3 regions of the Paraburkholderia terricola genome follow, and region 3 is predicted to be linked to each of the others. Evidence: predicted binding sites of a transcription regulator. Region 3 holds the regulator's gene; each other region holds the start of a gene.
What was found. Region 3 encodes FNR, which switches genes on or off when oxygen is low (the NO sensors DNR and NnrR bind a similar motif). Its sites were predicted from a motif close to TTGATNNNNATCAA; they were not measured.

Region 1: a site for FNR is predicted at 2,082-2,095, ahead of CUJ90_RS08105 (type IV pili methyl-accepting chemotaxis transducer N-terminal domain-containing protein). Genes of this name have one in related genera too.
Region 2: a site for FNR is predicted at 7,236-7,249, ahead of CUJ90_RS22015 (universal stress protein). Genes of this name have one in related genera too.

Annotation. Positions count from the first base shown of each region.
Region 1 covers NZ_CP024941.1:1,778,273-1,788,851, reverse strand. Annotated here, with positions in the region: gene narI (respiratory nitrate reductase subunit gamma) at 1-696, shown strand, start outside; gene CUJ90_RS08115 (peptidylprolyl isomerase) at 716-1,495, shown strand; gene CUJ90_RS08110 (SirB2 family protein) at 1,568-1,969, shown strand; gene CUJ90_RS08105 (type IV pili methyl-accepting chemotaxis transducer N-terminal domain-containing protein) at 2,189-4,075, shown strand; gene CUJ90_RS08100 (response regulator) at 4,072-4,743, shown strand; gene CUJ90_RS08095 (NnrS family protein) at 4,960-6,159, shown strand; gene CUJ90_RS08090 (hypothetical protein) at 6,364-6,567, shown strand; gene hemN (oxygen-independent coproporphyrinogen III oxidase) at 6,628-8,037, opposite strand; gene CUJ90_RS08080 (DUF488 domain-containing protein) at 8,313-8,708, opposite strand; gene CUJ90_RS08075 (uracil-DNA glycosylase family protein) at 8,763-9,362, opposite strand; tRNA gene CUJ90_RS08070 (tRNA-Val) at 9,726-9,801, opposite strand; gene CUJ90_RS08065 (HU family DNA-binding protein) at 9,864-10,136, opposite strand; gene lon (endopeptidase La) at 10,483-10,579, opposite strand, start outside.
Region 2 covers NZ_CP024942.1:771,478-782,056, forward strand. Annotated here, with positions in the region: gene CUJ90_RS21975 (ABC transporter ATP-binding protein) at 1-443, opposite strand, end outside; gene CUJ90_RS21980 (ABC transporter substrate-binding protein) at 561-1,730, opposite strand; gene CUJ90_RS21985 (SMP-30/gluconolactonase/LRE family protein) at 2,007-2,945, opposite strand; gene CUJ90_RS21990 (dihydrodipicolinate synthase family protein) at 3,009-3,944, opposite strand; gene CUJ90_RS33045 (hypothetical protein) at 4,191-4,433, shown strand; gene CUJ90_RS21995 (helix-turn-helix transcriptional regulator) at 4,470-5,174, shown strand; gene CUJ90_RS22000 (helix-turn-helix domain-containing protein) at 5,158-5,475, opposite strand; gene CUJ90_RS22005 (acyl-homoserine-lactone synthase) at 5,629-6,222, shown strand; gene CUJ90_RS22010 (FadR/GntR family transcriptional regulator) at 6,385-7,074, opposite strand; gene CUJ90_RS22015 (universal stress protein) at 7,363-7,842, shown strand; gene CUJ90_RS22020 (helix-turn-helix domain-containing protein) at 8,053-8,841, shown strand; gene CUJ90_RS22025 (SUMF1/EgtB/PvdO family nonheme iron enzyme) at 8,972-10,276, shown strand; gene CUJ90_RS22030 (TetR/AcrR family transcriptional regulator) at 10,343-10,579, opposite strand, start outside.
Region 3 covers NZ_CP024941.1:1,992,193-2,002,771, forward strand. Annotated here, with positions in the region: gene CUJ90_RS08960 (oleate hydratase) at 1-1,289, shown strand, start outside; gene CUJ90_RS08965 (universal stress protein) at 1,407-2,255, shown strand; gene CUJ90_RS08970 (universal stress protein) at 2,293-2,808, shown strand; gene CUJ90_RS08975 (PAS domain-containing sensor histidine kinase) at 3,070-4,416, shown strand; gene CUJ90_RS08980 (response regulator) at 4,413-5,060, shown strand; gene CUJ90_RS08985 (response regulator) at 5,310-5,741, shown strand; gene fnr (fumarate/nitrate reduction transcriptional regulator Fnr) at 5,734-6,522, shown strand; gene CUJ90_RS08995 (zinc-dependent alcohol dehydrogenase family protein) at 6,607-7,593, opposite strand; gene CUJ90_RS09000 (DUF1488 family protein) at 7,686-7,961, opposite strand; gene CUJ90_RS09005 (c-type cytochrome) at 8,204-8,527, shown strand; gene CUJ90_RS09010 (DUF3564 domain-containing protein) at 8,597-8,971, shown strand; gene CUJ90_RS09015 (DUF2964 family protein) at 9,048-9,239, opposite strand; gene CUJ90_RS09020 (LamG-like jellyroll fold domain-containing protein) at 9,956-10,579, shown strand, end outside.

The sequences.
Region 1 (10,579 bases), 210 kb from region 3:
GTCTATCCGTACATTTGCCTCGCCGTGTTCCTGCTGGGCAGTCTCGCGCGCTTCGACCGCGATCAGTACACGTGGAAGAGCGATTCGTCGCAGCTTCTGCGCGCGGGCCAATTGCGCTGGGGAAGCAACCTGTTTCACATCGGCATCCTGTTCCTGCTGTTCGGGCACACGGTGGGCCTGCTGACGCCGCATTTCCTCTACGAGCCGTTCATCAGCGCGCAGCACAAGCAACTGCTGGCGATCATTTCGGGCGGGACGGCCGGCCTCATCTGCTTCGCCGGTCTGAGCGTGCTGCTGCACCGGCGCATCTTCGATCCGCGCATCCGTCTCACGAGCCGGCGGACCGATCTGGCGATTCTCGTGATTCTCTGGGTGCAACTCTGCCTCGGCCTGCTCACGCTGCCCTACTCGTTCGCCGACCGGGGCGATGCGCATACCATGCTGGCGCTCGCCGACTGGGCGCAGCGCATCGTGACGTTCCGCCCCGACGCAAGCGGCCTGCTCGCGGTCGAGTGGCCGTTCAAGGTGCATATCGTGCTCGGCATGACGATCTTCCTGCTGTTCCCGTTCAGCCGGCTGGTCCATGTGTGGAGCGGCTTCGCATCGGTCGCGTACCTGGTGCGCCCTTATCAACTGGTGCGCTCGCGGCGCCTGAACGTGCCGGCCGGTCATCAACAGCCGCGTCGCCGAATCTGACTCGCAGGAGGATCGAAACATGCAAGAGAATCTGTCCGCCGTCGCAACCGTCAATGGGATTGCGCTGCATGGCGGTGGCGACATGCTGTCCGCCGAGGATTTACGCCAGCGTGCGTGCATCGAACTGCTGCGCCAGTCCGCCATCGAGGCAGGTCTGCTCGCCGCGGACGACCCGCTGCCCACCGACGGCGCCATCAGCGTCGCCGCCTCCGAGGCGATCGACGCCTTGCTGGAGCGCGCATTGCAATTGCCTGAACCGACCGGGGACGCCTGCCGCCGCTACCATGCCGCGCATCGAAACCGCTACGCCGTCGGCGAGCGGGTGCGTGCGCGTCATGTGTTGTTCGCCGTCACGCCCGGCGTCGATATCGGCGCGCTGCGCAAGCGCGCCGAAGCGTGCCTGCTGGATCTGCGCTGCGACGATGCGGCAGCCGACGACCGCTTCGCCCGCGTGGCGCGGGATCTGTCGAACTGTCCGAGCGGCGGCGCGGGCGGAGACCTCGGATGGCTGCGCGCCGACGAATGCGCGCCCGAGCTCGCCAAAGCACTGTTCGGCCGACCGGACATCGGCGTATTGCCGCAACTCGTGCACAGCCGCTTCGGCCTGCACGTGGTCGAGGTCATGGAGCGGGACGCCGGCGCCGTGCCCGCCTTCGAGGCGGTGCGCGAGGCGGTCGCGCAGGCGCTGCGCCAGCAGACCTTCGCCACGGCGCTGCGCCAGTACGTCAGCGTGCTCGCGGGCCGGGCCGCTATCGCGGGCGTGGACCTCGATGCCGCGGCCACGCCCCTCGTCCAGTAGTCTTTTCAGTATTCGTCGGACTGTCGCGGTTATGGCGGTTGTGCCGGCTCTGCATTTCGCCGGAGGAGCGGCATGCCGTTGATCGACTTCTATCCGCTGCTTAAATTCAGCCATGTCTCGCTGGTGGGTTGCAGCGGCGCGTTTTTCGCGGTGCGCGGCGCGGCCGTGCTGACGGGCCGGGGCTGGCCGATGCGCAGTCACTGGCGAATCCTCAGCTATGTCATCGACTCGCTGTTGCTGGCCGCCGGCGTCACGCTGTGGCTCATGCTGCGCCTGAACCCCGCGCGCGACGTGTGGCTCGGCGCGAAGCTTCTGCTGCTCCTGCTATACATCGTGGCCGGTTCGCTCGCCGTCAAGCGCGGACACACGATGGTCGTGCGCGGCGCCTTCTACGGAGGCGCGATCAGCCTGTACCTGCTGATCGCGTCGATTGCGCTCACGCACGATCCGCTCGGTTTGCTGGGGCGCTGGTAGTCGTGATTTCCTTTCCGGTTCTCCGCGCATCGCCCGGCGCGGGGTTTCGCAAAAGCATCGACGAAGGCGGCGCGACGTCTCGCCATGCCGGAACCGTGGAACACGCTTCGAATTGATCTGGATCAGTTCTTTCAGGTGCACCGCCGGTGACTATATCGCCTAAGCTTTCGGGCGCTGGGCGAGCCCGTTTCAACCGTCTGGAGCGATCCAGGAACCCACATGAGCAGATTCCGGACACTCGCCGCCAAGCTCGGCATCATCGGCGGCACGCTGCTGCTGGTGGCGTTCGCTTCCATCGGCTACACGCTCTGGGCAAGCTGGCAACTGGAGGGCGGCGCGGCCGCCGTCAACGAAGCGGGACGCATGCGCATGCAAACGTGGCGGCTCGCGCAGACGCTTGCGCGTGGCGACACGCTGTTGGCGAAGACGCAGGTCGACCAGTTCGAGCAAAGCGTCGCCCTGTTGCGCGACGGCGATCCATCGCGGCCCTTGCTCGTGCCGCGCGATGCGGGCTCGACGGCCGCCTTCGCCGACGTGCAGCGCACCTGGCAAATAGTACGGGCGGCATGGACCGCCTCGCCCGCGCCGGACCCGAGCGAGGCCGCGAAGCAGGCCGCGAAGCAGGCCGAGGCCTTTGTCGGACACATCGACGTGCTCGTCTCCGCGATCGAAGTGCGCCTCGCCTATCTGACCACCATCCTGAACCTGCTGCAGGTTCTCATGGTCGGCCTGACCATCGCCAGTGCGGTAACGCTGCTCTACTCGGCGTATCTGTTCGTCTTCAATCCGCTTGAGCGGCTCAGATCCGGCCTCACGCGCGTGCGCGAAGGCGATCTGTCGGCGCGGATCGCGGTGGAGTCGAGCGACGAGTTCGGCGCCGTCTCGGAAGGCTTCAACCAGATGACGGAAACCTTGCAGGAGCTCTACCAGAATCTCGAAGTCAAGGTCGAAGAGAAGACGGTGCGGCTCGCCGCACAGCATGCGCGATTGACCGCGCTGTACGAAGCGAGCGCGTTCGCGGCGCACGCTTCGACGCTCGATGAACTGGCCGATGGTTTCGCGAGGCAGGTGAGACACGCCGCGAAGGCGGATGCATCGGCGATTCGCTGGTCCGACGAAGCGAACCTGCGCTATCTGCTGGTGGCGTCGGACGGCCTGCCCCGTCACGTGATCGACCGCGAACACTGTATTCCGACGGGCGATTGCCATTGCGGCCAGGCCGTGGCCCACGCGGACACGCGCGTGATCCCGATCCGGCTGGACGGTGCGGGACTGCTGCGCGACTGCGGACAAGCGGGCTTCACGACCGTCATCAGCGTTCCCGTGCAACTGCAGGACCGCATGATCGGCGAGATGGATCTGTTCTACCGCGCCCCCACCGCGCTCAGTGGCGAAGACCGCACGTTGCTGGAGACGATGGCGAGCCATCTCGCTGTCGCGATCGAAGGGCTCAGGGCCGGCGCGCTCGAACGTGAAGCCGCCGTCGCCGCGGAGCGAAGCCTGCTCGCGCGGGAAATGCACGACTCCATCGCGCAAAGCCTCGCCTTCATGAAAATCCAGACCGCCCTGCTGCGCGGCGCGCTCAAGGACGCCGACGCATCGCGCACGGAACGCACGATCGGTGAGCTCGAGGCCGGCATTCACGAAAGCCTCTCCGACGTGCGGGAATTGCTGATGCACTTCCGTACCCGCACCAACGCCGAGGACATCGTTCCCGCGCTGCAAACCACCCTGAAAAAGTTCGAGCACCAGACGGGGCTGATCACGCATCTGTCAATCGAAGGTACGGGTGTTCCGTTGCCCGCCGACGTGCAAGTGCAGGTGTTGCATGTCGTGCAGGAAGCGCTGTCCAACGTGCGCAAGCATGCGCACGCGCGCGAGGTATGGCTGGACGTCCAGCAGACGCCGCAGTGGCGGGTGGAAGTCCGGGACGACGGCTGCGGCTTCGCGACGGAGGCCACCGCCCAGGACGAAACACATGTGGGCTTGCGCATCATGCATGAACGGGCCGAGCGCATCGGCGCCGACGTCGACATTGCGTCGGTGCCGGGCTCGGGCACCTGCATCGTGCTGACGCTACCCGAACGCAGGAGACTGGCAGCATGACCGAACATAAACAGATTCGCGTTCTCGTGGTCGACGACCACTCGCTTTTCCGGCGTGGCGTGATTGCGCTGCTGACGATCGATTCGCGATTCGTCGTGGTGGCCCAGGCCGGCGATGCCGGTGAAGCCTATCGACGCGCCGCCGAGACGCAACCGGATGTCATTCTTCTCGACAATCATCTGCCGGGCGTGAATGGCGTGGACGCAATCGCGGGATTGAGGGAAGCGGCGCCGCGGGCTCAGGTGCTGATGCTGACTGTCAGCGAGGACGAACGCGATCTGGCTGCCGCGCTGCGCGGCGGCGCGCGCGGCTATCTGCTCAAGACGGTGGACAGCGACGGCATGGCCGCCGCGATCGTCAGAACGATGGCGGGCGGATCGGCGATCAGCCCCGAGATGACCGGCAAGCTGGTGACCGCGTTTCAGTCGCTGCAAAGCGCAGCAAAGGTGGATGAAGCATCGGCCGAGCAGGATCCGATTCATAGCCTGTCCGCGCGCGAGGACGAAATTCTTGGCTATATCACGCGGGGCAAGACCAATAAGGAAATCGCGCGAGCGCTGAACATTGCCGAAGCGACGGTGAAGATCCATGTGCAGCACATCCTGCGAAAGTTAAAGCTCAGTTCGCGCGTGCAAGCGGCAGCCTATGCGGTCGCCCGGGCAGCCTGATCGCGGCGCGTGTGGGACATGCAGACACGCGCGCGTTCCTCGGGAATTCGCGGCGATCTCATCACTTCCTGACGGCCTCCGGGCCATGCGGAAATCAGCGTCTACGACGCTTCGACGTGTCCACCTGAGTCATGTCAACAATCTCAGCGTGGGAACACGAAATCCGAACGGAACGCGCTTTAAGATGTGCGCAAGGTCTATCTTTGGAGAAGCATGATGAAGATCGGTGAACCCGCTTCATTGAATGCGTCGCGCGATGCCGACGTTCTGCCGGTTCTGCGGCTCGGCTTTCGGCCGTTCTATCTGGGCGGCGCCGGCTTTGGCGTCATCGCCGTCGTGCTGTGGCTGCTCGCGCTGCACGGCTATCCCGTCGCGGGCCGCTCGACCGTGATGAACGGGATGATGTGGCATGTCCACGAAATGATCTTCGGCTTCGTCGCCGCGATCGTCGTCGGCTTTCTGCTCACGGCGGTACGCGCGTGGACCTCGCTCGATACGCTGCGGGGGCCGTCGCTCGGATGGCTTTGGCTGCTGTGGGCCGGCGGCCGCGTGCTGATGTGGTTCGGCCCGCAGCCGCTCGCCGCGCTAATCGACACCGCTTTCTTGCCTGTTACCGCCGTCGTGCTGCTGCGCGTGCTGCTCGTCGCCCGCAATCGCCGCAATCTGTTTCTGCCCGTGGCGCTGGCCGCGCTCGGCTTGCTGAATGGACTTTTCCACTGGTGGCTGGGGCACGGCCGCGCGGACCTCGCGTTGCGCGCCGCGTATGCGGCAACCGGACTCGCGATCATGTTCGTGACGGTCATCGCCGGACGCGTGATTCCGATGTTCACGATGAACGCGATGCCTGGATTCTCGGCGAAACGCTGGAAGTTCGTTGAAATGCTCGCCACGCCCACCGTCATCGTGGCGTTGCTCGCGGATGCCCTCGCCGCGCCCTCCGCGTTGATTGTCGCCAGCGCCGGAATCGCAGCCGCGGTCCACGCGGCGAGAATCGCGGGCTGGCATTCGTGGCGGGTCCTTTCACGGCCGATTCTCTGGATTCTTCACGCAGCCTATGCATGGATTCCCGTCGGCCTCGTGATGCTCGCCCTGGCGGCAATGGGCATCGTGCCGCACTCTCTTGCGACTCATGCGCTAACGGTCGGGGCCATGGGATGCGCGATCATCGCGATGATCACGCGCACGGCGCTCGGTCATACAGGGCGCATGCTCGTCGCGGGCCGCGCGGAGATCGCGAGCTACTGGCTGATGATCGCGGCCGCCCTTCTGCGTGTCTTTGGGCCGTGGTTAGCCAATAGTGCAACCGCCGCGTGGGTCGACGCAGCAGGCGTGTGCTGGGCCGCGGCGCTGGTCGTTTACCTGCTCAAATACGTGCCTTATCTGACTTCACCACGTGTGGATGGAAAGCCCGGTTGACATGCGTCCTCCGGCCATTGGCATGCGACAAAATGCACGTCGATCATCGGATCGAAACAACTACTATGAATATACGTTTATTGAAGCCGATGATTCCGGTTTCGGCCGGGTTCCAGTGGCGCTCGTCGACGGCGTGCCGATGCGCGCGGTCGAACACTGCCACGTTCGGCTTCAATGAGATTCCTTGTCTTCGAGGAGAAGCCCATGCTCAGTCCGCATGAAGTTGCCGCGCTCATTCTGGTCGGGAGCGCAACCGATCACCATGACCTGAGTCACGCCGACCTCGAAGTACTACTCGAACGCCGGCTCGCCACGTTCGAACAGATCGCGCCGAACACGCGGCGCGTTCACTTGACCGAACATGGGCAAGCGATCCTGCAAGCGGTGGCGCGGTATGGACTCCATTGATCTTGATGGTTTGGCTCCCTACGGAGATCGATCCTGACAATGTCGCTCGATGCTGGTTCTCTAGATCAGCTTCGAATAGGATGACGCGGTCGGCTGGCCGAGATACCGGTCAAACACCATTCCAATGGCGCGCACGAACAGACGTCCTTTTGCCGTAACCGAGATTCCATGCGCATCCGTTTTCAACAGTCCGGCTTCCTCGTAGGGTTGCAGCCTCGCCAGTTCATGCGAAAAATACTGGGCAAAATCGATTCCGTGAACCCGATTGATCCGGTCGAAGTCTAGCGGCATGCTGCACATCAGCGTCATGATGACTTCCCGGCGCAGAAGATCGTCGGCGCTCAGCGCTCGTCCTTTTTCAACGGGCAATCGCCCTTCTTCCAGATGCTGATAGTACGTTTGCAGGGAGCGCGTCGACTGGCTGTAGGAACTGCCGACCTTCCCGATAGCGGATACGCCAAAACCAATCAGATCGCATTCCGCCCTGGTGGTATAGCCCTGGAAATTGCGATGCAAGCTTTTGTTTTGTAGCGCGCGACTCAGTTCGTCTTCCGGCTTTGCAAAATGATCGAGGCCGATGTAAACATATCCGGCCTCGAGGAGCCGTCGCGTGGACAGGGCGAATATGCCCAAACGCTCTTCCGCCGAGGGCAACTCGCTATCGACTATCAGCCGTTGCGCCTTGAACCGTTGTGGCAGGTGCGCATAGTTGTACAGCGCGATACGGTCCGGCGACAAACGAATGATGTGGTCGAGCGTGCTATTGAAACTCGCAAGCGACTGTCGCGGCAGGCCATAGATGAGATCGACATTCACCGACTGGAAGCCCGCATCGCGGCTTGCGGCCAGCGCCTTCTCCACCATGCCGAGCGGCTGGATGCGATTCACCGCCTGCTGGACCGCAGGATCGAAATCCTGCACGCCGAAGCTCGTGCGGTTGAATCCCAGAGCGGCCAATGCGGACAGCGTGGCGCCATCCACGGTGCGGGGGTCGATTTCCACACCGAGTTCGGCCTCCGGTGCGAAATCGAAATGGCCTCGCAGCATATCCATTAGCTGCGCGAGTTCCGCGAGACTGAAAAACGTCGGTGTACCTCCACCTAGATGCAATTGCTGCGTGCGGCGGTCGCGGCCCAGATGCGGCACGACCAGATCCATCTCCCGGCCGAGATAGCGCAGATATTCCGCCGCCCTGCCGTGGTCGCGGGTGATGATCTTGTTGCAGGCGCAGAAGTAACACAGCGACTCGCAAAACGGCAGGTGCACGTAGATCGACAGCGGCGGATTGCTGGCGGCCTCGGCTCGTTCGCCCAGGTACGTTCGGTAGGACCGTTCGTCGAAATCGCTCGTGAACCGGTCAGCCGTCGGGTAGGACGTGTAACGCGGACCCAGATTGTCAAACCGGCGAATCAGCGTTTCGGAGATCTCGATGTCGAGGGCGGAGCCGGCATGGGGCAGCGGCGCGTTCACGGGAGCATTCCCCTCTCTGGAGGTTGTGGCATATCGATTCCTGTTGACGGGAACATATCCGCACATACGGCATGTGCGGCAATCGTTGCCTGATTGTCCGGTCTGGAATCTGGACAGCCTTGATTTATGTCAGCGAAGGGCGGTTCCGGCAACGCTGCTGCTCTACTCGTCGTCGCCGCTGTCGTGTGGAAGCGCGAGGCGGACGAAGATATAGAATTTTTCTACAGCTTGCGTGCAAGCGTGCCGCCCGCGCGTACGTGGTGGATCCGAAAGGTTTAGCGGTTTGATTCCGCCGCGAAATGCGCGAGGACGTCTCGCAGCACGATGGCCTGGTTATGCTCCTCGTCCTTCGCGCCGTACACGAGCGTAATGGGTTGTCCCTTCGCATCAGCCAGGAGCGACCGCATGCGTTCTCGAAGTTCTTCAGCATCGAGTTCGTGCCGATAGCGTTGCTGGAAGACTTCCCATCGCTCCGGCTTGTGTCCGAACCATTCGCACAAGGCGGCGCTTGGCGCGATGTCGCGCGCCCATTGGTCGAGCGCCAATCTCTCCTTGCTGCGGCCGCGAGGCCAGAGCCGATCCACGAGGACGCGATAGCCATCATCCTGCGTCGCCTCCTCATACGCCCTCTTGATGAAAATCCTCAACCCTTCGCGGTTCGAATGCGGCATTCCTTGCTCCGTTCGAATAGGTGTGTCCATACAGATTACCCGGCTCGTCTCAGATCATGTTCGTATGAGTTGCGCGATCCTCTCGTGCAACATCGGAAGCACTTCGCTTTCGAACCACGCATGCCGTTGAAACCACGGCTGGTTGCGTGGCGACGGGTGCGGTAGCGGAACGAAGGCCGGCGCGTATTCGCGCCATGCCCTGACCGTTTCAGTCAGCGAAGCCTTGCGGCGGGCGCCGAGAAAATGCCGTTGCGCATACTGGCCGATGAGCAAGGTCAATTGAATGTCCGGCAGTTTTCCCAGCAGACTGTCCAGCCAGAGTTGCGCACACTCGCGACGCGGCGGCTTGTCACCGCCGTTGCCCCGTCCCGGATAACAGAATCCCATCGGAATGATCGCGAAGCGCGACTCGTCGTGAAATGTGGCGGCGTCGATTCCGAGCCAGTTTCGAAGGCGGTCGCCGCTCGCGTCATCCCACGGAATGCCCGATGCGTGCACGCGCGCGCCCGGCGCCTGTCCGACGATCAGAATGCGCGCGTCGGCCCCGGCTCGCACGATCGGGCGAGGACCGAGCGGCAGGTGCGGCGCACATGCCCGGCAGGCACGCACGTCAGCCAGAAGCGAATCGAGCGAGGAACACGAGTCTTTGTTCATTGTGCGGCCACGTCATTTCCAGATTGGCGTGATGCATGGCGTTTGCCACGCGTATTGCAGTAGCATACGTCGCGCGATGCTGCGGACTGGAGACGCCCGGTCACACCCGCTGATGCCGGATCTGATCGCATATCGTCGAGCCCGCGGCCGTAAGTATTCGATATGGTCGATGCAACGATCATCATCGGGATCATTCATCGTGACGGGAATCGACTCCGCTATCGGCGTGGTCCGCGCCGGCATTCAACGGACCATCGCGAGATCCAGCGACGACAAAAAACCCGCGGAGCCAATAGCCACGCGGGTTTTAGAGTACTGCAGCGGATAGATCGCGACTTGGTCGGCGCGAATCGCGAAACGGTATGGTGGGTGCTGAGAGGCTCGAACTCCCGACCTACGCCTTGTAAGGGCGCCGCTCTACCAACTGAGCTAAGCACCCGCTTCGCTATTCATTACTTCCGTAGGCTGCCTGATTTTACAAAACCTCAAGCAGCGAGCCCGCTAGTTTAGCGCATCCTTCAGGGCTTTGCCAGGCCTAAATTTGGGAACCTTGGCTGCCTTTATCTTGATGGCGTCACCGGTGCGCGGATTGCGCCCTGTGCGCGCCGTACGCTTACCGACCGCGAAGGTGCCGAAACCGACCAACGTCACTGAACCGCCCTTCTTCAACGTACCTTTGACCCCACCGATCACCGCATCGAGCGCACGGCCTGCCGCAGCCTTCGAAATATCGGCCTGCTGTGCAATGTGATCGATCAATTCCGTTTTATTCATTCCAACCCCCGAGAATGTTCATGGCAATCGTGACGGCGCTCTACAGCGCCTGACATCACGCGGGCCGGCGGGCAACGCCGGGCGGACTCATTAGAATTGGCCGAAAGCCTTGTGTCAAGCGGGGTTGAGCCTGATCCGGGCGGTTCTCGAAGCTCACCGAATAAGCGGATTTTGCGTTCGACCGATGCATACGCAACCGTCGGCAGGCGCAACATATCGTTTGCCCAAAAGATGGGAAAGCGTGCGTTCATGAGCCGAGCCGCAGCCTGTTTGGGCAATAAAAAACCCGCGGACAAGTCCGCGGGTTTCTGCTCCACCAACCAGCCTTTCGCTGCTGGCTTTTGCCTTAGTGCTTCACGACTTCCGTCGCGCCGGCGTCTTTGCCGGGCTCCGCCGCAACCGGCGTAGCGGGCTTCGCCTCTTCTTCCGGCAATGCCTCCGGC
Region 2 (10,579 bases), on a different replicon from region 3:
TGCTGGCCGCCGGACAATTGACCGGGCAGCTTGCGTTCATGCCCGACCAGTTGCACGAGTTGCAACGCTTCGCGCGCGCGGCGCATGGTTTCGCTCCTGCCGACGCCGCGCATTTTCAAACCGAAGCCGACGTTATCGAGCACGCTCATATGCGGAAACAACGCGTAGTTCTGAAACACCATGCCGAAGCCGCGCTTTTCCGGCGGCAAGACGTCGATGCGTTTGTCGTCGAGCCAGATGCCGCCGCCGCTCAAGGGCTGCAAGCCGGCGATGCAGTTGAGCGCCGTCGACTTGCCGCAACCGGAGGGCCCCAGCAACGCGATGAATTCGCCACGCCGGATGTCGAGGTCGAGCCCTTGCAGCGCCGCGACGGCCTGGCCTTCCGCGTTCGTGAAACTGCGGCTCACGGCGTCGAGCCGCAACTGCTCAAAGTGATGCTTCATGGCGAATTTCCTGGCGGTTCCCTGGCGATGTCGTGATGCGCGTCAGACGCGCGATACGCGCGCGCTGCGCGGATCGCATCGGCGCAAACACATAGAAGCGCTGACTCCCGGCGCGAACTACTTGGTCTTCTGCGCGCCGACTTCGGTGTCCCACTTCCTGAATGCCGCGACCATCGCGCTCGCATTCAGCGGCAACACGTGCGGGCGTTCCGCCAGCAGCTTCGCGTACTCCGGCCGGCCGTACTTCTTCAGCACGTCCTGGCTGCGCGCGGGCGCCTGTTCGACCGTCACGCCCTTGATCGCCGGGCCCGGATAGAAGTAACCATCGTCATAGGTCATGGCCTGCTGCGCGGGTTCGAGCATGAAGTTCATCAGCTTGTAGAGCACCTCGATCTTTTCCTTCGGCACGCCCTTCGGAATCACCATGAAGTGCGCGTCGTTCACCCACGTCATGTTGTCGAACGCCTGCACCCTGAATTCAGCCGGCACGATGCCGAGCGCGCGAGGATTGATGTCCCAGCCGGTTACCGTGACGGTCATGTCGCGCGTGCCCTCGCCGAGTTCCTTCATGACCGCCGAGGTGCCGCCCGGATAGTAGGGAATGCATTCGTTCAGTTGCTTGAGGAACGCCCACGTCTTGTCCCAGCCGTGAATCGGGTCTTGCGGATCCTTGTCGCCGAGCACGTAGGGCAGCCCCATCAAAAACGTGCGGCCGGGCCCGGAGTTGGCCGGCCGCGCATAGATGAGCTTGTCGGGATGCGCCTTGCACCATTGCAGCAGTTGCTCGGGCGTTTTCGGTGGATCGCTGACTTTCGCGGGGTTGTATTCGAGCAGCGGACCGGCCGGCATGTACGCGACCTCGAGCCCGTAGCCTTGCGCGAGATCCTGCATCTTGCGCGGACCGGGCGCGTATTTGTCGAGCACGCCGGGGAAAGCCGCCGCATTGTCCGGCAGCAGTTTCGTCCAGAGACCCTGTTCGATGCCGGCCGCCAGCGCGTCGGTGCCGGTGAGCACGAGATCGATATCGGAGCGGCCCGCGGCCTGCATCGCCTTGATCTTGCCGGGCAACTGCGGCGCGGGCGCGTTCGTGAACGTGATGTTGGCGACGAGGTTCGGGTACTTCGCCTTGAAGGCCTCGAAACCCTTTTGCGTGAGTTGAAGATCGCCCGCCACGTCGACGATATTGAGCGTGACCGGATCGGCCGCGTGCGCGGCGGAGGCGAAAGCGGCGCTCGCCGCGAGACATACGGACACCAGCTTGAGCGACAACCTGCGTGAAACAGTCATTGCGTCTCCTCGCTTCTTGGTATGGAAGTCCGCCGGTCAGATGCGCTGCGGGCGGTGATCTACCAGAGGAACATAGCGAAGCGGGACTGCCGATGTCAAGCAAATACTCACGGCGGCGATTTGCTCACGAAATCGCGGGATTTTGGCTGGAATCCTTTTAGCTCAATGGTTTGCGCGCGTCATCCGAGGGCAAACCCGAAGCCCGCGGCCGGCGTTGACGAGCACTTGTCAGGCAAGTCGTCGATGCGCGCCGATGCGCGCGGACGCGCGCCGAACTCAGCCGCCTTGCACGCCCTGCGTGTTGACGTAGAGCGAATAGAGCCCGTGGCTTGCCGCCATGAAGAGCCGGTTGCGATGGCGGCCGCCGAAGCACACATTCGCGCAGCGTTCCGGCAACGCAATGTGGCCGATGGGCTCGCCTTGCGGCGTGAAAACGCGCACGCCGTCGAGTTCGTCGGTGCCCATGCCCCAGCCGCACCACAGATTGCCGTGCACGTCGACGCGAAAGCCGTCGGGCGTGCCGGGGCCGGCGTCGATCAGCACGCGATTGTTCGACAGCGCCAGGCCGTTGCCGTCGACGTCGAACGCGCGGATCTTGCGCGGCTCGCCGCGCGACTCGACGACGTACAGCACGGACTCGTCCGGCGAAAACGCGAGGCCGTTGGGTCCGAGCACGCCGTCGGCGACCACGCTGACTTCGCCGGATTGGCCGTCGATGCGATACACGCATGCCGGCAGTTCCGAGTCCTGCCGCTCGCCCTCGTAAAAGCTGTCGATGCCGAAGGTCGGATCGGTGAACCAGATCGAGCCGTCCGACTTCACGATGACGTCGTTCGGCGAATTGAAGCGCTTGCCGCGATAACGGTCGGCGAGCACGGTGATCGAGCCGTCGTATTCGGTGCGCGTGACGCGGCGCGTCAGATGCTCGCAACTGACGAGTCGGCCCTGGCGATCGCGCGTATGGCCGTTCGCATTGTTCGACGACTGGCGATAGGTCGTGACCGTGCCGCTGGGTTCGTCCCAGCGCAGGATGCGGTCGTTCGGAATGTCGCTCCACAGCAGATAGCGGCCGTCGCCGAACCAGACCGGCCCCTCGGACCAGCGCGTGCCTTGATACAGACACTCGACGGAAGCGGAGGCAAGGATCAGCGACTTGAAGCGCGGATCGAGCACGCGGACGGAGGGATCGGGATAGCGTCGGCTGTTGTCGGTCATGCTGGTGCTTTCTCGTTTCGGGTTGATGGTGTGGTAGGCATGGGCGGGCGTGGCGAGGCGCCGTTATGCATCGGCTTGTGCGAACCGCCGTTCCAACGCAAGCAGTTCCCGCGCGGCGTGCTCGATCTTCGCATGATGTTCGGGCGGCGTCGAACTGAGCAGCGGCAAAATCGGCCCCATGTCGGCGATCTTCGAGAACGTGACCGCGTCGTGCAGCACGCGGATCAGCGAGATATCGTCGCGCAAGGTTTCGAGCGGCAGGAAGGCATCGTGGAGACGCTGCGCCGTGTCCCGATCGCCGGACTTGACGGCGTGCAGCAACGCCATGACCATGCGCGGCGCGATGCATCCCGAACCCGTGGTCCATGCGGCGAGACCGAACTCGCGCACGTGCACGAGCGCCGGCCGCTCGCCCATGCCGGACACCACTTTGGCGGCCGGCACCTGTTGCAGCAGGCGGCGCAGATAAGGATCGTTCGCGGGATCGGCGCGCACGATCGCGTATTTCACGGCCAGCAGCGTGCCACGGTCGACCATGCGCGCCAGCGTGTCGACCTCGACGTAGTCTTCGTTCTTGATGTACAGCGTGAGGGGAATGCCTGCCGTGTCGACGATGCGCGTCAGCCCCGCCTCGACGCCCCCGGAGGTCGTGAAACCGCCGAGCGGCAGCACCATCGCCGTCCGATAACGGCTTTGCGCAAGGATGCGCGCCTGGTCCAGCATTTTTCCGTAGTCGGGACCGATTGCCGGGATCACGCGCGTGCCCGGGCTCGCGGCGTCGGCGAGCAGATCGAGCAAGTCGCGGTATTCGCTGACGGCGACGTGATAAAGATTCGCGTTGCCGCCATACAGCAAGGTGCGCACGCCGCCGGCTTCGATGTGGCGAATCAGCGCCAGGTTTGCGGCGGGATCGAGCGCGTAGTCGGCGCGGCGCGCCAGCGGCGGCACGGCCATGACCGAAGCGGCGAATTCACTGTCGAGTATGGGAGATTCGTTCATGGCGCCTCAAACCCGGTGAACAGGTAGGGGCATTGAAGTTAGCATTGGGCCCGCAAATTTGTCAAACAACTTGCAGGAATCTGAGAATGGTCAGCGACAAAGCCGGAAACGCGTCGTTATATGACAATGAGCGGCCAAAGACACGGAGCCCCGCAAACGGGCAACGAAATCCGACATGTCGAGTGGGAAGGTATCGCCCGATTATGAAGAGGGTTATTAGCCTGAATTAGCTAATAATGCAGGCCGATGAAAAAACAGACCGGTTGCCGCGAAGAGTTTCACCACTTTTATCGGCTTGGAATCGTCGTGGCGTTCAGGGAATTTCGCATGGGCTGCGTTTCATTCGCTCCCTGGCCGCCCCTCGCAACGCCTTTATGCACATTAGATGTCGGCTTTGCGAAGTTATTTTTAGTGTTAGATTGTGAATACACAACAGCCGGACGGAATACCGTACCGCAATTAAACCGCAACGGGACGTTGCGAGCCTGAGAGAGTTGAAAATTGCCGTTACACTTTATCGAGCAGATGGCGCCGCTGCAGAACGCCGTCGACGAAGCGGAATGGTTCAGCGCGATTGTCGACCTTGCCGAAACATGGGGTTTCGACAGGCTTTTGATCGCGATGCTGCCGCGCCCGACCATGCGCCTGGAAGACGCTTACGTGCGCAGCACCTATGCGCCGGCATGGCGCCGCGCCTATGACGATCAGGGACTGGCTCACATCGACCCAACCGTCAGCCATTGCGCGACACGCGCCACGCCATTGATCTGGTCGCCGGACATTTTTACTACCGCCGAGCAGCAGTCAATGTACGAGGAAGCTCGCGGGCATGGCCTGCGTGCCGGGGTGACCTTGCCGATTCACGGACCCAACCAGCAAGCCGGCATGATGTGCTTCGTCAACGACAGCAACCCGACCGACGCCTTCTGGCGTCATATCGACGTTGCGTTGCCGAACCTGGTGTTATTGCGCGACCTGGTGATCGACACCGCCCAGCGCCATTTGAATACCCACACTCAGACCTTATTGCCCAAACTCACGCCGCGTGAACGTGAATGTCTGAAATGGACCGCGCGCGGTAAATCCACATGGGAAATCTCCCACATCCTGAACTGTTCGGAAGCCGTGGTGAACTTCCATATGAAAAACATCAGGACGAAATTCGGTGTGAATTCGCGCCGCGCGGCGGCCGTGATTGCGGCGCAGCTCGGGCTTATTGACCCGGGTTGAACAATGCGGCCGCGTCGCGGCTATACAGCACCCGTTCGGCCCGGCCGAGATCCGCGTCGGACACGGTTTTCGTGAAGTACAGACCCAGCAGGATCGAGACCGGCGCCGGAATCTCAGCGCCCGATTCGAACCGGCTGCCGCGCGACTGCGTTACGCCGAAGCGCGCCCAGAAACGGCGCTGGCTCTCTTTTTTCTTTTTGCGGTAAGCAATGATCAAAACGCGGTCCACGGCCGAGGGAGCCTGCGCGGGGCGCGTTTGAATATCGGTTTGCGGTTTCCAGTGATTTTCGAGGAGTTCCATTGTCGTGTCCCGTCGGTTATGTGCAGATGCTGTCTCGAATTCTGCGTTATCCGATAAGCATGCACACCTATCCAGGTAGGTAGGTAGCGCAAAGATTCAGAATGCATAAGTTTTCCTGCGTATTGGGTACCCCAACACGTTCAGGAGAACGTCATGCAAACAGCAATCCGGATTGGAATGCGGCAGGAATTCGACAACGCCGATATCAACGAAATGTACCGTCTACGAGCCCGCGTTTTTCACGGGCGTCTGGGATGGGACATCCCCACTATCGCGGGCATGGAAATAGACGGCTACGACGCACTCGGGCCGCATTACATGCTGATTCAAGGCGAGGACCGGCAGGTGCGCGGCTGTTGGCGCCTGATGCCCACCGAAGGCCCCAACATGCTCAAGGACACGTTCCCGCAATTGCTGCACGGCGCGGAGGCGCCGGTCGGCAGGCACATCTGGGAACTGAGCCGCTTCGCGATCGAAACCAGCGGCGAGGAGCAGTCGTTCGGCTTTGCCGATGTGACCATGCAGGCGATTCACGAGCTCGTCACGTTCGCGGACCGCATGGGCATCACGCGCTACGTCACGGTGACGACGACGCCGATCGAACGGCTGCTGCGCAAGACCGGCATCGAGATCAGCCGGCTCGGCGCGCCGTTGCAGATCGGTGTGGAGCGGGCCGTCGCGCTGGACATCGCGGTGAGTCCGAAAACCCGTACCGCGCTGTTCGGGCCGATCGCCGCCGCGGCTTAGTGGCTGCTTGGTAGTGCCCGCTTAGTCGTGCCCGCTTGGTGGCAACCAAGCGGGCAAATCGCACGCCCCGGGCCGGGAGCTGGACGGCCCGGTGGTGCGGCGACGCAGTGCCGCTCCATGCTCCGCCCGCAACACTGCGGTGAAGCACGCGAACGTCCCAGCCTAGGAGCCGAACATCCGCTCCAGCGCATTCTCGAGATGCGCCCGCATCGCCCTTCCGGCCGCGGGCGCGTCCTTACGGCGAATCGCGTCGAGCACCGCCATATGCTCGGCCTGCACGAGCCGTTGGCGCTCCACCGTTTTCACGAGCGACAGATTGCGCGACAGGTTCATGCTGAACACGATTTGCTCTTCGATAAACGACATGACCGTGATGAAAAACGGATTCTTCGATGCGCGCGCCACCGCCAGGTGGAACATGAAGTCGTCCTTTGCGCCGATACCCCGTGTTTCGATGATGCGCTCCAGTTGCTCCCACGCGTGCTGGATCGCGGCGATGTCGTCGGCGTCGGCCTTGAGCGCCGCCTGCTCCGCCGCGCCCGCTTCCGTCACGATACGAAACTCATAGCAGCGGCGGATGTCGGACAGCGTTTCGAGCGGCGCGAAACGGCGCACATCCGGATCGGGCCGCCGCGCGACCGTGGTGCCCGAACCATGCCGCGTCATGATGATGCCGTCCGCCCGCAAGCGCGCCAGGGCTTCGCGCACGGTCGGCCGCGAAGTCGCAAAGCGTTCGGCCAACGCATGCTCGGTGGGCAGCCGTTCGCCTTCCTTGTATTCGCCTTCGAGAATGCGATTGAGGATGTCGCCGTAGATTTTGTCGGGCAAGCCCGTCGTTTTGCGCTCGTTCATCAGCGGGGCTGAAGCAGCTTGTCTGAGTAGGTTTTGATTGTAAGGCAAATCATGTTTCACCCTAGCCGGCGATATGCGTCATGGATTGCGATGAAGGCCGCCAGTGCTTGCTGCACGGCGCTCTCGCGTCAGGCGGCGGTGTCGTCGAATTTGACAAGTGTTTGATTTACATCCTGCCGCATGGCCGTTTTTCAGCGATCATTAAAACTCGAAGCGGTCATGCACCGTCAAGCCGCCCGGTCCGCCAAGCGGCTGTGGCAATCCGAATCCTTCTGACACGGAGTCGATATGTACCAACGCATCCTTGTAGCGGTCGATGGCAGCCAAACCTCGCGCCGTGCGTTCGAAGCAGCGCTCGCGCTCGCCAAATCCTCGGGTGCGGTTTTGCAGCCGTTGTATGTGGTCGAGAACACGCCGTTGTACTTCGAAGCGCCGGGCTACGACCCTTCGGTTCTGCGCAATCGTCTCATCGACGAAGGCAAGGAACTCGGCGCGGAGTTCGCCAGGTTCATGGCCGCGCAAGGCGTGAAGGGCGAACTCGTGGTAACCGAAGCGTCGTCGCTCGACGACGTTTCCGCGGTCGTGCTGAAGGCGGCCGCCGATTTCAACGCCGATCTGCTGGTGATGGGCACGCACGGCAGGCGCGGTTTCCAGCGTCTGATTCTCGGCAGCGTGGCCGAGCGTTGCGTACGGCAAGCGAGCTTGCCCGTGCTGCTGATTCCATCCGCCGCGGCCAAGGAAAGCAAGGAAGCCGGCTCGGCGTCGTGACGCGCTTCGCGGCGCATCACGAGTGCGGCGGCGCTGCGTCGACGGCTAGAGCCGCGAGCTCCGCCTTCTCACGACGCGCGGCAATTCGCGACGCCAAACAGTCTGACGTCGCGCAAGCGACCCGACCGTGCGAACGCGTCGTTTTGCCGCTAAGCGGCGCGCATGGCCGGTGGGACAATCCGTTGTCATCCCGATCAATGGCTGCCGAACATGCTGACTCCCACCGTTGCTGCTCGCTCCATCGGCAGTGCCGAACCCGCCGCGCAATCGCCGCTGCGCGGCCGCCACATCGCGCCGCCGAGGGCGACCGCGCGCACCGCCGCGCGCTGTTCGAGCTGTGCGATGCGGCAGCTCTGCATGCCCCAAGGTTTGTCGTCCGCCGAACTGTCGAAGCTCGAAACGCTGATCTGCGCCGCGCGCTCCGTGCGGCGCGGCGAAGCGCTGTATCGCAGCGGCGACCGCTTCGACAACATTTACGCCGTGCGCTCCGGCTCGATGAAAACCGTCATGGCGCATCGTGACGGCCGCGATCAGGTGACCGGCCTGCGCATCGCGGGCGAGGCGCTCGGTCTCGACGGCATCAGCGACGACGTGCATGCATGCAGCGCGCTCGCGCTCGAAGACAGCACCGTTTGCATCGTCCCGTACGACGCGCTCAAATCGTTGTGCCGCGAAAGCGGCCCGATGCAGGAGCGTTTGCATAAGCTGCTCGGCGAGCAGATCGTGCGCGAGGCCGCGCAGATGATCGTGCTCGGTTCGCTGTCGGCGGACGAACGTGTCGCCGCATTCCTGCTCGACGTTTCCGAGCGCAATGCGCAGCGGGGCTATTCATCGGCGGAATTCAACTTGCGCATGACGCGCGAGGACATGGGCAGCTATCTCGGCATGACGCTCGAAACCGTGAGCCGCACCCTGTCAAGATTTCAAAAGCGTGGCCTGATCGACACGCACGGCAAGCGCATCCGCATCGTCGATCTCGAAGGATTGCGGCAGGTCTGAGCCGCGAGCCGGGGACTGGCTCGCGCCGCCGGACCCCCGTCCACATGCTTTTTCAGCGCGCTTTCGCCTTGGCATGGCTGCTGCGACCGGGTACAGTCTTAGTCCGTCCCCCGCAAGGAGACCCGGCGAAATGAATCGCGACCCCGCCCCGCACCACCCGCTCGTCCAGCGTCTCATCGACGCGCGTCAAGTCACCGACGCATTGTTTTCCATCGTCAAACCCGAGTTTCTGTACGAACGGCCGATCCGGGAGCGCCACCGGATCGTGTTTTACATCGGCCATCTGGAAGCGTTCGATCGCAATCTGTTCGATCAGCGTTTGTGCGATCTGCCGGCGTTCGACCCGCGGCTCGATCAGCTCTTCGCTTTCGGCATCGACCCCGTCGACGGCGGTTTTCCGACCGATCAGCCAGGCGACTGGCCGTCGCTCGACACGGTGCGCGCATATGGTTCGCGCGCGCGCGAACAGATCGACCGCGAGCTCGATGCGCTGACCGACTCGGCGCGTGTCGGCCGCGGCGGCACGCAAGCCGACGCGTCGGAGCAGTTGCTGAATGTCGCGATCGAGCATCGGCTGATGCATGCCGAAACGCTCGCGTACATGCTGCATCAGCTACCGCTCGAACAGAAGGTCACGGACTTGCGCGAGCCGGTACGCACACGTGGCGAACGCGGCGGCGAATTGTCTTCGATGGTCGGCGTGCCGGCCGGCGCCGCGCTGCTCGGCATGCCGCGCGACGGCGGCCGCTTCGGCTGGGACAACGAGTTCGGCGAAATGCGCGTCGACGTGCCCGCCTTCGAGATCGATCGCTACATGGTGACGAACGGCGCGTTTCGCGAGTTCATCGAGGCAGGCGGCTATCGCGAGCGCAAATGGTGGTCGGATAACGATTGGGCGTGGAGGCAAGCCGAGCAGATCGAGCACCCCGCCTGCTGGTCGCGGCCCGACGGAGATCAAGGCGCATGGATGCTGCGCACGATGTTCGACGAAGTGCCGCTGCCGCTCGACTGGCCCGTCTACGTGAGCCACGCCGAAGCGAGCGCCTACGCACGCTGGACCGGCAAGGCGCTGCCCACGGAGGCGCAATGGCAACGCGCGGCGCAGGGTGCGCCGCATGCCGCGTCGGGCAATTTCGATTTTCGCAGTTGGGACCCGCAGCCGGTCGACGCGTATCCGGATAACGTCAGCGCGTTCGGTGTCGAAGGTCAATTCGGGAATGGCTGGGAATGGACGTCGACGCTGTTCGACGCACTGCCGGGGTTTGAAGCGTTTCCGTTTTATCCCGGCTATTCGGCCAACTTTTTCGACGGGCAGCACTACGTGATCAAGGGCGGGTCGTCGCGCACCGCGCGGTGCATGTTGCGACCGGCGTTCCGCAACTGGTTTCAGCCGCATTATCAGCATGTGTATGCGGGGTTCCGGTGCGTGAGGTGATGACTCATCAAGCGGAAGTTGGAAACAAACTCCGGCTTCCGCTTTAACGAAGGTCATTCTTGCAGATCAGCGCACCCGCGGCGCCGCGGCCAACAGGCTGCGCAGGAACACCATGATCATGTGTCCAATGGGCGCCTCGGCCAGCATCGACCGCTGCAGCGCGAGGCCTTGTGAGAGACCCATGAAGGCCGCCGCCAATACGGTCGGCGATTCGGGCGGCACTTTTTCCAGCCTGGCGAAAATCTGCCCGATGCAATAGGCAAGGCCATCACGATGAGCGTCCAGCAGCGCCTGTGAGGCCGT
Region 3 (10,579 bases):
ACGAGACGCTGCGCACCTCGTCGAAAGCGCGGCTCGTGCGCGACGGCCGGCGCGAGGACGCGCCCGCCTACGGGCTCGCCGACACGCATCTGCTGACGCTCGGCCGCCTGTCGCTCGAACCGGAAATTCTGCTCGGCGACAGCCGCATTTCCGACCACTTCGAACCGGACTTTTTCGACACCAACTTCTGGACCATGTGGTGCACGACGTTCGCCTTCCAGCCGTGGCACAGCGCCGCCGAATTCCGCCGTTACCTGCTGCGCTTCGCGCATATGACCTCGGGCTTCAACCAGTTGCACGGCATCATGCGCACGGTCTACAACCAGTACGATTCGATGGTGCGGCCGCTGCGCAAATGGCTCGACGAGCATGGCGTGGCGTTTCGCGCCAACACGCGCGTCGTCGATCTGCGGTATGACGAAAGCGGCGAACTGAACCGCGTGTCGGGCATCGTCTGCGAACACGACAAGCGGCGCTTGGAGATTCCGGTCGGCGCGGCGGACAAGGTCATCGTCACGCTCGGCTCGATGACGGCGGGATCGAGCCTCGGCGGCACGCACCGCCCGGCCGTGTTCGATCATGCCGACAGCAGCGGCGCATGGGCGCTGTGGAAAACCATCGCGGCCGGACGAGCCGAATTCGGCCATCCCTCGGTGTTCGCCGATCATGTCGACGAATCCAAATGGCTGTCCTTTACAGCGACGCTGCGCGATCCGACGCTGTTCCGGCTGGTCCGCGATCTGACCGGCAACGTGCCCGGCGAAGGCGGCCTGATCACCTTCCCGCAATCGAACTGGCTCGCCTCGATCGTGCTGCCTCACCAGCCGCATTTCATCGGCCAGCCGAAGGACGTCCAGGTGTTCTGGGGTTACGGGCTCTTCATCGACCGGCCCGGCAACTTCGTCGGCAAGCCGATGGCCGAGTGCACGGGCCGCGAGATCATGACGGAGCTGCTCGGCCATCTGCACATTCAGGCGGAAGCCGCGCGCATTCTCGACGACGCGATCTGCATTCCGTGCCTGATGCCGTTCGTGACCAGCCAGTTCCTGCGGCGCAAGCGCGGCGACCGGCCGCAAGTCGTGCCCGAGGGCTGGGCGAACCTCGCGTTCATCGGACAGTTTTGCGAGCTGCCGAACGACGTCGTGTTCACCGTCGAATATTCGGTTCGGTCCGCGCAGACCGCCGTTTATACGCTGCTCGGTTTGAACCGGTCGGCGCCGCCCGTGTACAAAGGCCAGCACGATGCGCGCGTGGTGTACGGCGCGGCGTCCGCGTTGCGCGGGCACTGAGCGGGCCATGCGCGCCGCCCCTGCCGCCATTGATCTGCATCAACGGGGCCGCCGCGATCGTTGCTGGACTCAGGCTCAACGATCCGTGCGTCACCGTCTCTTTCCGGAGCGACTGTCATGAACTACAAAACCATCGTTGTTCACCTGGACACCAGCGAGCGCGCGCATCCGCGGCTCGAAATCGCCCTGCGGCTCGCCAAACAGTTCGGCGCGCATCTGACGGGCGCCTATGCCGTGTTCTCACCGGATCCGCGTTCGCTCCATGTGATAGCAGGAACCGCGGAGTATTACCGGGAGCAGGAAGCGCGGCGCACCGAGCGGCGCGCGGCGCTCGAGCGCCTCTTTCACGCCGAACTCCGGCGCGCCGAGGTGCCCGGCGAGTGGATCGCCATCGACGCGCCCGCGAGTCTCGCGATTCCGCGCGCGGGCCGCTGCGCCGACCTGATCGTGGCCGGCCAGGACAACCCCGCCGATCCCGAGTCGTATGTCGGCGACTTCTTTCCGGAAAACCTGATTCTGACGAGCGGCCGGCCGGTGTTGCTGGTGCCGTATGCGGGCAATGACAGAGCCACGGGCAACCGGGTTCTGGTCGCGTGGGACGGCAGCCGCGAAGCCACGCGCGCCGTGCACGACGCGCTGCCGTTCCTGCGCGCGGCGGCGAGCACCACGATCCTCACCGTGAACGGGATGCACGCGGGCCGGCACGATGACGAGCGCATCCGTCTTCCCGGCGCGGACATCGCCACGGTGCTCGCGCGGCATGGCGTGAAGGTCGAGGTCGCCGATACCGAAACCGGAGCGGGCGGCTCGGTCGGCGAGGTGCTGCTCTCGCAGGTCGCCGACGGCGGCGTCGATCTCTTGGTGATGGGCGCCTACGGCCATGCCCGCTGGCGTGAACTCATGATGGGCGGCGCCACGCGCACGATCCTCAAGTCGATGACGGTGCCCGTGCTGATGTCGCATTGAGCACGGCAGATTGCTTTCCCGTTCAGGAGTGTTCGCCATGTACAACAGGATTCTGGTCGCCGTCGACGGCAGCGACACCTCGTCGCGCGCGCTGGCTGCCGCCGTCGAACTGGCGCGCGAGTCGAGCGCGCAACTGCAGCCGCTCTACGTGGTCGACGTGCCGCTGATGGTCTACGACGTGCCCGCCTATGACCCGTCCTACGTGCGCAACGCGCTCGTCGAGGAAAGCGCGCGCGTGCTCGCCGACGCCGCCGCGCGAATGGCCGGCGCGGGCGTGAAAGGCTCGCCGCGCATGATCGAAACCGACCTGACGGGTGACGACATCGCGCACCGCATCCGGCTCGCCGCGGACGAGTTCGACGCCGACCTCGTGGTGATGGGCACGCACGGCCGGCGCGGCGTGCGGCGGCTGATGCTCGGCAGCGTCGCCGAACGTTTTGTGCGCATCGCCAACCGTCCGGTGCTGCTGATCTCCGCGCATTGCGCATCGCCCGCGGCGAGCGCGGCTGACGCCACCCCGCCCGCGAGCGAATCGGTCAAGGAGCCGTCATGAACCGCACAACGCTGCTGGCGCATCTCGACGACAGCGCCCATGCCGCTGCCCGGCTCGGGCTATGCGCTCGCGCTGGCATGAAGCGGGCGTTTCACGGACAATGAACGCAAACACACACTTTCCGCGCGGTGTTTCCGCGGCCTGCGGCCACATGAATCACGGAATCACCCGGAACCAGCGTGTTTGCCGCGCGCACCGCTGCACCGACCTCGTCGGGCGGCGCGCCCCATTCTTGTCCGTTGTCATTCCAAAGAGGCGCACATGCCCGTTAGCGGTAAGACGCCCCTGCCGCCCAGTGCCGTTTCACGCGAGCGTCTGGGCTCGCTGGCGGCCCGGCCCGCAGTCGCGGCCACGGCCGCGTTCGTCGTGACGCTGGCCGCGATGCTGGCGGCGCGGCGCTGGTTCGACCCGGTGTTGTTCATTTGCGTCGCCGCCGCCCTGCTTCTGGCCACGAGCGCGTTCCTGCTCGTGCGCGCGCGTCGCGACGGGTCGTCCGCACACAGCGAGGCAAGCCCCGGAAGCAGCCACGCCGGCGTGAACGAGGCTCGCATGATGGCGATCATCCGCTCCTCGATGGAAGCGGTCATCACCATCGACGAACAGCAGCGCATCGTCATCTTCAATCCGATGGCGGAACAGGTGTTCGGCTGTTCCGCCATGGACGCGATCGGCTCCTCGCTCGACCGCTTCATCCCGCAACGGTTTCGCGCGGCTCATGCGCGGCATGTCGAGCAGTTCGGCGAGACAGGCGTGTCGGACCGGCAGATGGGCAGGCAGCGGCTGTTATCGGGCTTGCGCGCCAACGGCGAGGAATTCCCGCTGGAGGCGTCGATCTCGCAGATCCGCGACGGCAACACGCGCCTTTACACGGTGATGCTGCGTGACGTCACGGAACGCGTCAGGGCGGAGCGCGCGCAGCAGCAGGCGCGCGAGGAGCTGCGCGAACTGTCGGCCAATTTGCAGAACATCCGTGAAGACGAGAAAACGCGCATCGCGCGCGAACTGCACGACGATCTCGGCCAGCAACTCACCGCGCTGAAAATGGACATCTCGTCGGTCGAACAGGCGCTGGATGCGTCGGCGAGCGCGCCGGTGCGTGAACAACTGCAAGGCATGCGCCGGCTGATCGACATGACGGTGGCCTCGGTGCGGCGCATCGCCGCCGATCTGCGGCCGGTCATGCTCGACGACCTCGGACTGATTCCCGCGATCGAATGGCTCGCGAACGACTTCACCAACCGCTACGGCATCGACGTGGAGCGCGACATCGAAACCGGCGACGCGCGCTTCACGCCGGCGGGCGCCACCGCGCTGTTCCGCATCGTGCAGGAAGCGCTCACCAATGTCGCGCGCCATGCCGACGCCACGCTGGTCACGCTGAGCCTGCGCGCGGCGGAACAGACCTTCGTGCTGCGCATCGCCGACAACGGCCAGGGCGCGCAGCAGGCAGCCGAGCCGGCCGGCAAGTCGTTCGGCTTGCTCGGCGTGCGCGAACGCGCGCACATGCTCGGCGGCGCAGTCGACATTCATACGGCGCAAGGCGAAGGCTTCGTGCTGAGCGTCACCATTCCGGCGGAAACCGTGCAAATGCAGGAGATGCAAACATGACCCGCGTCCTGATCGCCGACGACCATGCGCTGGTGCGCGACGGTCTGCGCCATATCCTGGAGGGCGCAAGCGGCTTCGAAGTGGTCGGCGAAGCGAACGACAGCCCGAGCACCGTCGCGCTGATCCGCGAGCGGGCCGCCGACGTGCTGGTGCTCGATCTGTCCATGCCCGGCCGCAACGGCGTCGAGTTGATCAAGCAGATCAAGGAAGAAAAGCCGACGCTGCGCATTCTCGTGCTGACCATGCACGCCGAGCAGCAATACGCGGTGCGCGCGTTCAAGGCGGGCGCGTCCGGTTATCTGACGAAAGAAAGCGCGAGCGCCGAGCTGGTGGCCGCCGTGACCAAGGTCGCCGCGGGCGGTGTCTACGTGAGCCTCGCGATGGCCGAGCGGTTCGCGCAGAGCCTGAACGAACCCACCGATCTGCTGCCGCATCAGCGTCTGTCCGATCGGGAATTCGACGTGTTGAAGCGCATCGCCACCGGTCAGACGATCACCGAGATCGCGGCCGAACTGTGCGTGAGCGCCAAGACCGTGAGCACCTATAAGACGCGGATCCTCGAGAAAATGCAGATGCCGCACGACGCGGCACTGGTGCGCTATGCGATGCGTCACAAGCTGGTCAGCGACGAGGACGACATCTAAACGCCCGCGTGACTCGCATCGGCTTGCGGGTCACGACGCGCACGGACCCCGCCGCCGCGCGTTTTCGCTCCTGCCGCCCATCGCGACCCACCGCGCCCACCGCGCACTCTGCCCACTTAGCCCACTCGCCGATCCCCGCTCCGCTCCACACCCGCTGTAGGAAACGCCCTACAGCGCCTCCCTCTCGCCTACTCGAAGTTCATTCGACGCCGATTTCATTTAGATATGGCGCGACCGATACTTCGAGCCATGAACTCAAGCACTGACCACCCCGCGCTGCGCGTCTTTCTCGTCGACGATGCCGCATTGGTGCGGCACCGTATCGCCGCGCTGTTCGGCGCGCTCGACGGCGTCGAGATCGTCGGCCAAGCCGAGGAGCCCGGCGCGGCATTCGCGGGCATCGCCGCCGGCGCGGTCGATCTGGTCGTGACGGAACTGCATCTGAACGGCGGCACCGGCATGGAGTTGCTCGCGTTGCTTGCCCAACGCATGCCGCATGTGATCGTCATGGTGCTGACGAACCGTTCAGGCGCCTGGTTCCGGAGCGCATGCCTCGCGAGCGGCGCTCACTACTTTTTCGACAAGACCAGCGAATTCAATCTAGCGCGCAACGCGATCCAGCGGATCGCCGGCGAACATCGCGCGCGCACCCTTCCTCAACCTGGAGCACATCATGTCTGACGTTGCCGTCTATTCCGTCACGTCGCCTTCGCTTAAGACCCGGCAAGCCTCGCCCGCTCCCGCAGCCGAGCCGGCAACCGCGCGGGCGCCGCGCAACGACGCGGTACGTTGCACGGCCTGCTCGATGCGCTCGATCTGCATGCCGCAAGGGCTGACATCCGAGGAATTGCAACGGATGGAATCGCTCATCTGCCCGTCGCGGACCATCAAACAGGGCGAGACCCTCTACCGCGCGAACGATTCGTTCCAGAGCATCTATGCGGTGCGCGCCGGCTCGTTCAAGACGGTCGTCATGCATCGCGACGGCCGCGAGCAGGTGACCGGTTTTCATCTCGCCGGCGACTCGCTGGGGCTGGACGGGGTGTGCTCCGGCCACCACAGTTGCGACGCCGTGGCGCTCGAGGACAGCAAGGTCTGCATCATCCCGTTCCATCTGCTCGAAGCCATGTGCCGCGAGGTCAAGGCCGTCCAGCAGCACCTGCACCGGATGATGGGCGGCGAGATCGTGCGCGAATCGTCACAGATGCTGCTGCTCGGCACCATGTCCGCCGATCAGCGGGTGGCGACGTTCCTGCTGAATATGTCGGACCGCCTGCGACTGCGCGGGTATTCGCCGGCGGAATTTCATCTGCGCATGACACGCGAGGAAATCGGCAGCTACCTGGGCATCAAGCTCGAAACGGTGAGCCGGATGCTCTCCAGGTTCCAGCGCGACGGACTGGTCGACATACGCGGCAAGGATATCCGGATCGTGGATCACGCGGGCCTCGTGCGGGTGTGATTCCGGGTTTGATCCGCAGTGCGGTTTTCGCCCGAACGCACCGCAAAACGCGGGGCGACGCGGACCACGCCCGAACCGCTCACGCTAGCGAATGCTGAGCACGGCCGCGCCCGTCAGTCTGCCGTCACGCAGGTCGCTCAGCGCGCGGTTGGCATCCGTCAGCGGATAAGTCGTCGTTTCGATCGCGAGGCGCGTCTCGTCCGCGATGCGCATGAAGGCGAGCCCGTCGTCGCGCGTCAGATTGGCGACCGACACCACGCGCCGCTCGCCCCATAGGAACGCGTACGGGAACGACGGAATGTCGCTCATGTGAATTCCGCCGCACACCACCACACCGCCTTTCGCCACCGCTTGCAGGGCTTGCGGAACAAGCGCGCCGACCGGCGCGAACAGCAACGCGGCATCCAGTTCGTCGGGCGGCGTCTCATCGCTGCCGCCCGCCCAGGCCGCGCCGAGACGCAGCGCGAGTTGCCGGGCCGCATCGTCGCCCGGACGCGTCAACGCGTACACCGTGCGCTGCTGATGACGCGCGACCTGCGCGACGATATGCGCCGCCGCGCCGAAACCGTAGATGCCGATCCGCCGCGCGTCGCCCGCCATGCTCAAGGTGCGATAGCCGATCAGGCCGGCGCACAGCAGCGGCGCCGCCTCGATATCCGTGTAGTGCTCCGGCAGATGAAAGCAGTAGCGGCTATCGGCGACGGTGCGCTCGGCGTAACCGCCGTCGATCGTATAACCGGTGAAGCCGGCCTCGCCGCAGAGATTTTCGCGCGCCGACAGGCAGTAGCGGCAATGCCCGCAGGTGCGGCCCACCCACGGCACCCCAACCCGGTCGCCGACGGCGAAGCCCGCCACGCCCGCGCCGAGTTCGGCCACCGTGCCGACGATTTCATGGCCCGGAATCACGGGCTGTTTTGGGTGCTCCAGCTCATGGTCGATCAGATGGAGATCGGTGCGGCACACGCCGCAGGTATGAACATCGATCAGGATCTGCCCAGGGCCCGGCGTCGGATCAGGCATATCCCGCTCATGCAGCGACGACGCGCTGCCGTCGAATACCATCGCACGCATCAAAGTCTCCTCGAACCGGGGCGGCTGCCGGCGCATCGAAACGCATCCCAACGCATTGAAACAGGCCGCGCGTCCGGCCGCCTCACGCGAAGTCAGTCGCAAAAGCGGAAATACCCGCTGTGCATGAGCACCGGCTTGGCGCCGATTTCGTTCAGCAGTTGCCTTGCCGCGTGTTCGATCGGATGCCGGTTCGAGTCGAATGCGGCGATCAGATCGTCCTCACGCAGCGACGCGGCGCCAAAATGATCCTCGAGCGCTTCCGCGGTGATCGCGCACTGCACGCGCACGCCATCCACCTCGGCCGGAAACGCGACGACGAGATCGCGCGCGCAATATTCCGGACGTTCCTCGGGAAAATGAATCTTCATCATCACCACCTGGTTCCTTGCGCAGGATGCGAGGCTTAAGCGGCGTCTCCGCCCACCCGCGCATCGCGCACCACGCGTCGAGGCGGCCCGGTCCGTGGGTCGCCCCGCACCGCCTGTCATCAGCATAGGAGCCTGGCGCGATTCGTCAAACTCAGGCCCTGCGTCCTCGTTGACCGAGGTCAATCGCACCCGGAGCGCGGCCCTTACACTGGGTTCATCCCCGTCGCCAAGGAGCGCGTGCCGTGAACGTCCTGTCCAGAAACTATCTGGTGGCACGTGCCGGGTTCGTGCTGGCCGCCGCCGCGCCGGAGCCCGCCGCGCTGGTCGATCAGCATCACTGCATGTTTTGTCACACGCGCGATGCGCCGTTCCTCGCGCCGTCGTTTCAGCAGATCGCCGAGCGCTACCGCGACGTGCCGAACGCGCAGTTCATGCTCGAACACAAGCTGCGGCTCGGCGGCAAGGCGCATTGGGGCGATACGCCGATGCCGCTGCCGGCCGATCGCGGCGGCCCGCTGTCCCCGGAGGATGCGCACACGCTGGTGCAGTGGGTGTTGAGTCAATGACCCGCTTTTGAATCATGACTTCCGCGGTCTGCTCCGCCTGAACCGGACCGCCCGTTTCGGAGAATTTTCATGCGCCTCACTGTCCACCTCGACGCCTTCGACTGCACCCACCCGATGGCATTTGCAATCCTCTGGCTGGACAAGGACACGCGGCAATGGTCGCGCGAAGGCCACCACGGGCTCGACCTGCCCGAATGGGGCACGCTGCAGGTGGATGGCGGCAATACCCTTATGTGCGGCCCGCGCGATGCGTCGCCCCTCTGCGTGCTCGAAGGCCTCGATCTGAAAGACCGCAGCGGGCCGTTCGAAGGCGAGACCGGACGCGCGCAGTGCTGCGCGGAACGCGGCCGCCTCCTGATGACCGGCCACTGGCATGTGCAGTGTGTCGACAACGAGCAGGCGCAGCCGGAACACGGCTTGTTCGCTGCCGGCGAGGAAGCGTAACGAAGCAGCGTAAAACGCCGGCTGGCGCCGGCCACCCGCTCGCGGCGCGGTGCCGACCACCGCGCTTACCCTACGTTTACGTATCGCCGTTGCGCGTCGGATTGAGCAAGAGCACAAAGCACGCGACACCGCCAATCACGGCCGCGACACCGTAGTGGAAGAACTGCGGCGCATCGAACAGCAAACCGCGGATCGACGCAGCAATGCCCGCCAACGCCACGAATACGGCAATGGCCGAAAAAACGATTCTGCTTTCTGAGCGGACCATGATGCCCTCCACGGAGCCTGGACGGAGTGATAAAGACATCATCGCTCTCGCGGGCTGATTTCGCTTGACCGATATCAACATAGTCGGCATGCGCCGGAAAGAACGCGAAACCGGCAGGCCATGGCGTCTCCCCGATGACCTCACGAAGCTCGATGCGATCGTCGCATCGCGGAGCAATTTGCCGGTTTTCCGTGTAAGGCAATCCTGATTCCCATATAGGGAATCCCTGTTTTTTTCATTGCGCCTTTGTATTAATGCAATTGAAAACCGGCGACCGGCCCGATCCAATAAAATAGCGCCCGGCTTTGCTCTTCAGAACCCCTCGTCGTGGCCGTCTACCTTGGATACGCGCTTGGGATACGCGCCTCTTATCGCTCGACAGGATTGGAGCGATATCCGAATTCCATTCATCGCAGCAGCACGAGCCGCGCATTCATGTAAGCGAATGGAAAGCGAATGCCGGCAAATCAGTTTTATACGAATTAACGCGTATGTCGCAAATCGCGAGTCACTAAACCGCAGCACGAATAAGCCACGATGATGTCGTTCGCCGGCGCATGCCGGCAACACGGATCGCGGCCGCAAGAGCAAACGTTTGCCAACCATCGGCGGCCACCGCAAGGGTTCATGAACCCACCCCGGAGCCGTCCTAATCAGGAGCGGAGAAGCGCATGAAGCGGGCGAAATCGAGCAAGGCCGTTGCACCAGAGGCACACATGAATTCAGCTTCGCCTGATCCGTGGTTTGAACCATCGGAGAGCCTCGCCAACGAGGCGGACATCGCCGAAGGCATGTCGCGCCGCACCTTCCTCTACAGCCTCGGCGCGTTGGCGCTGTCCGCCTGCGGCGGCGGCGCGGAAGGCGGCGCGTCCGCGGCGACCTCGGCGCAGTCGTCGACCCAATCATCGGCGCAATCGTCGCCGCGGTCGCTGCAAGCCGTGGCGAACAGCGCGTCATCCGGCGCGTTCGTGCATCCCGGCCTGCTGCATACCCAGGCCGACTTCGACCGGATGAGCCAGAAGGTCGCGGCGCAGGCGTCTCCGTGGGTCGACAGCTGGAACATCCTGATCGCGAACAGTCACGCGAGCCTGTCATGGACGCCGCGTCCGCAAGCGGTGGTCTACCGCGGCGACGACGGCGTTCACCCGCAGAACTACTCGCTGCTGTTCAACGACATCGCGGCGGCCTACGCGTGCGCGCTGCGCTGGAAAGTGACGGGCAACACGGCGTATGCGGACAAGTCGGTGCAGATCATGAACGCGTGGTCCTCGACGTTGACCGGCCTCGGCGGCTCCACGGACGTCGATCTCGCGGCCGGCATCTACGGCTATGAATTCGCC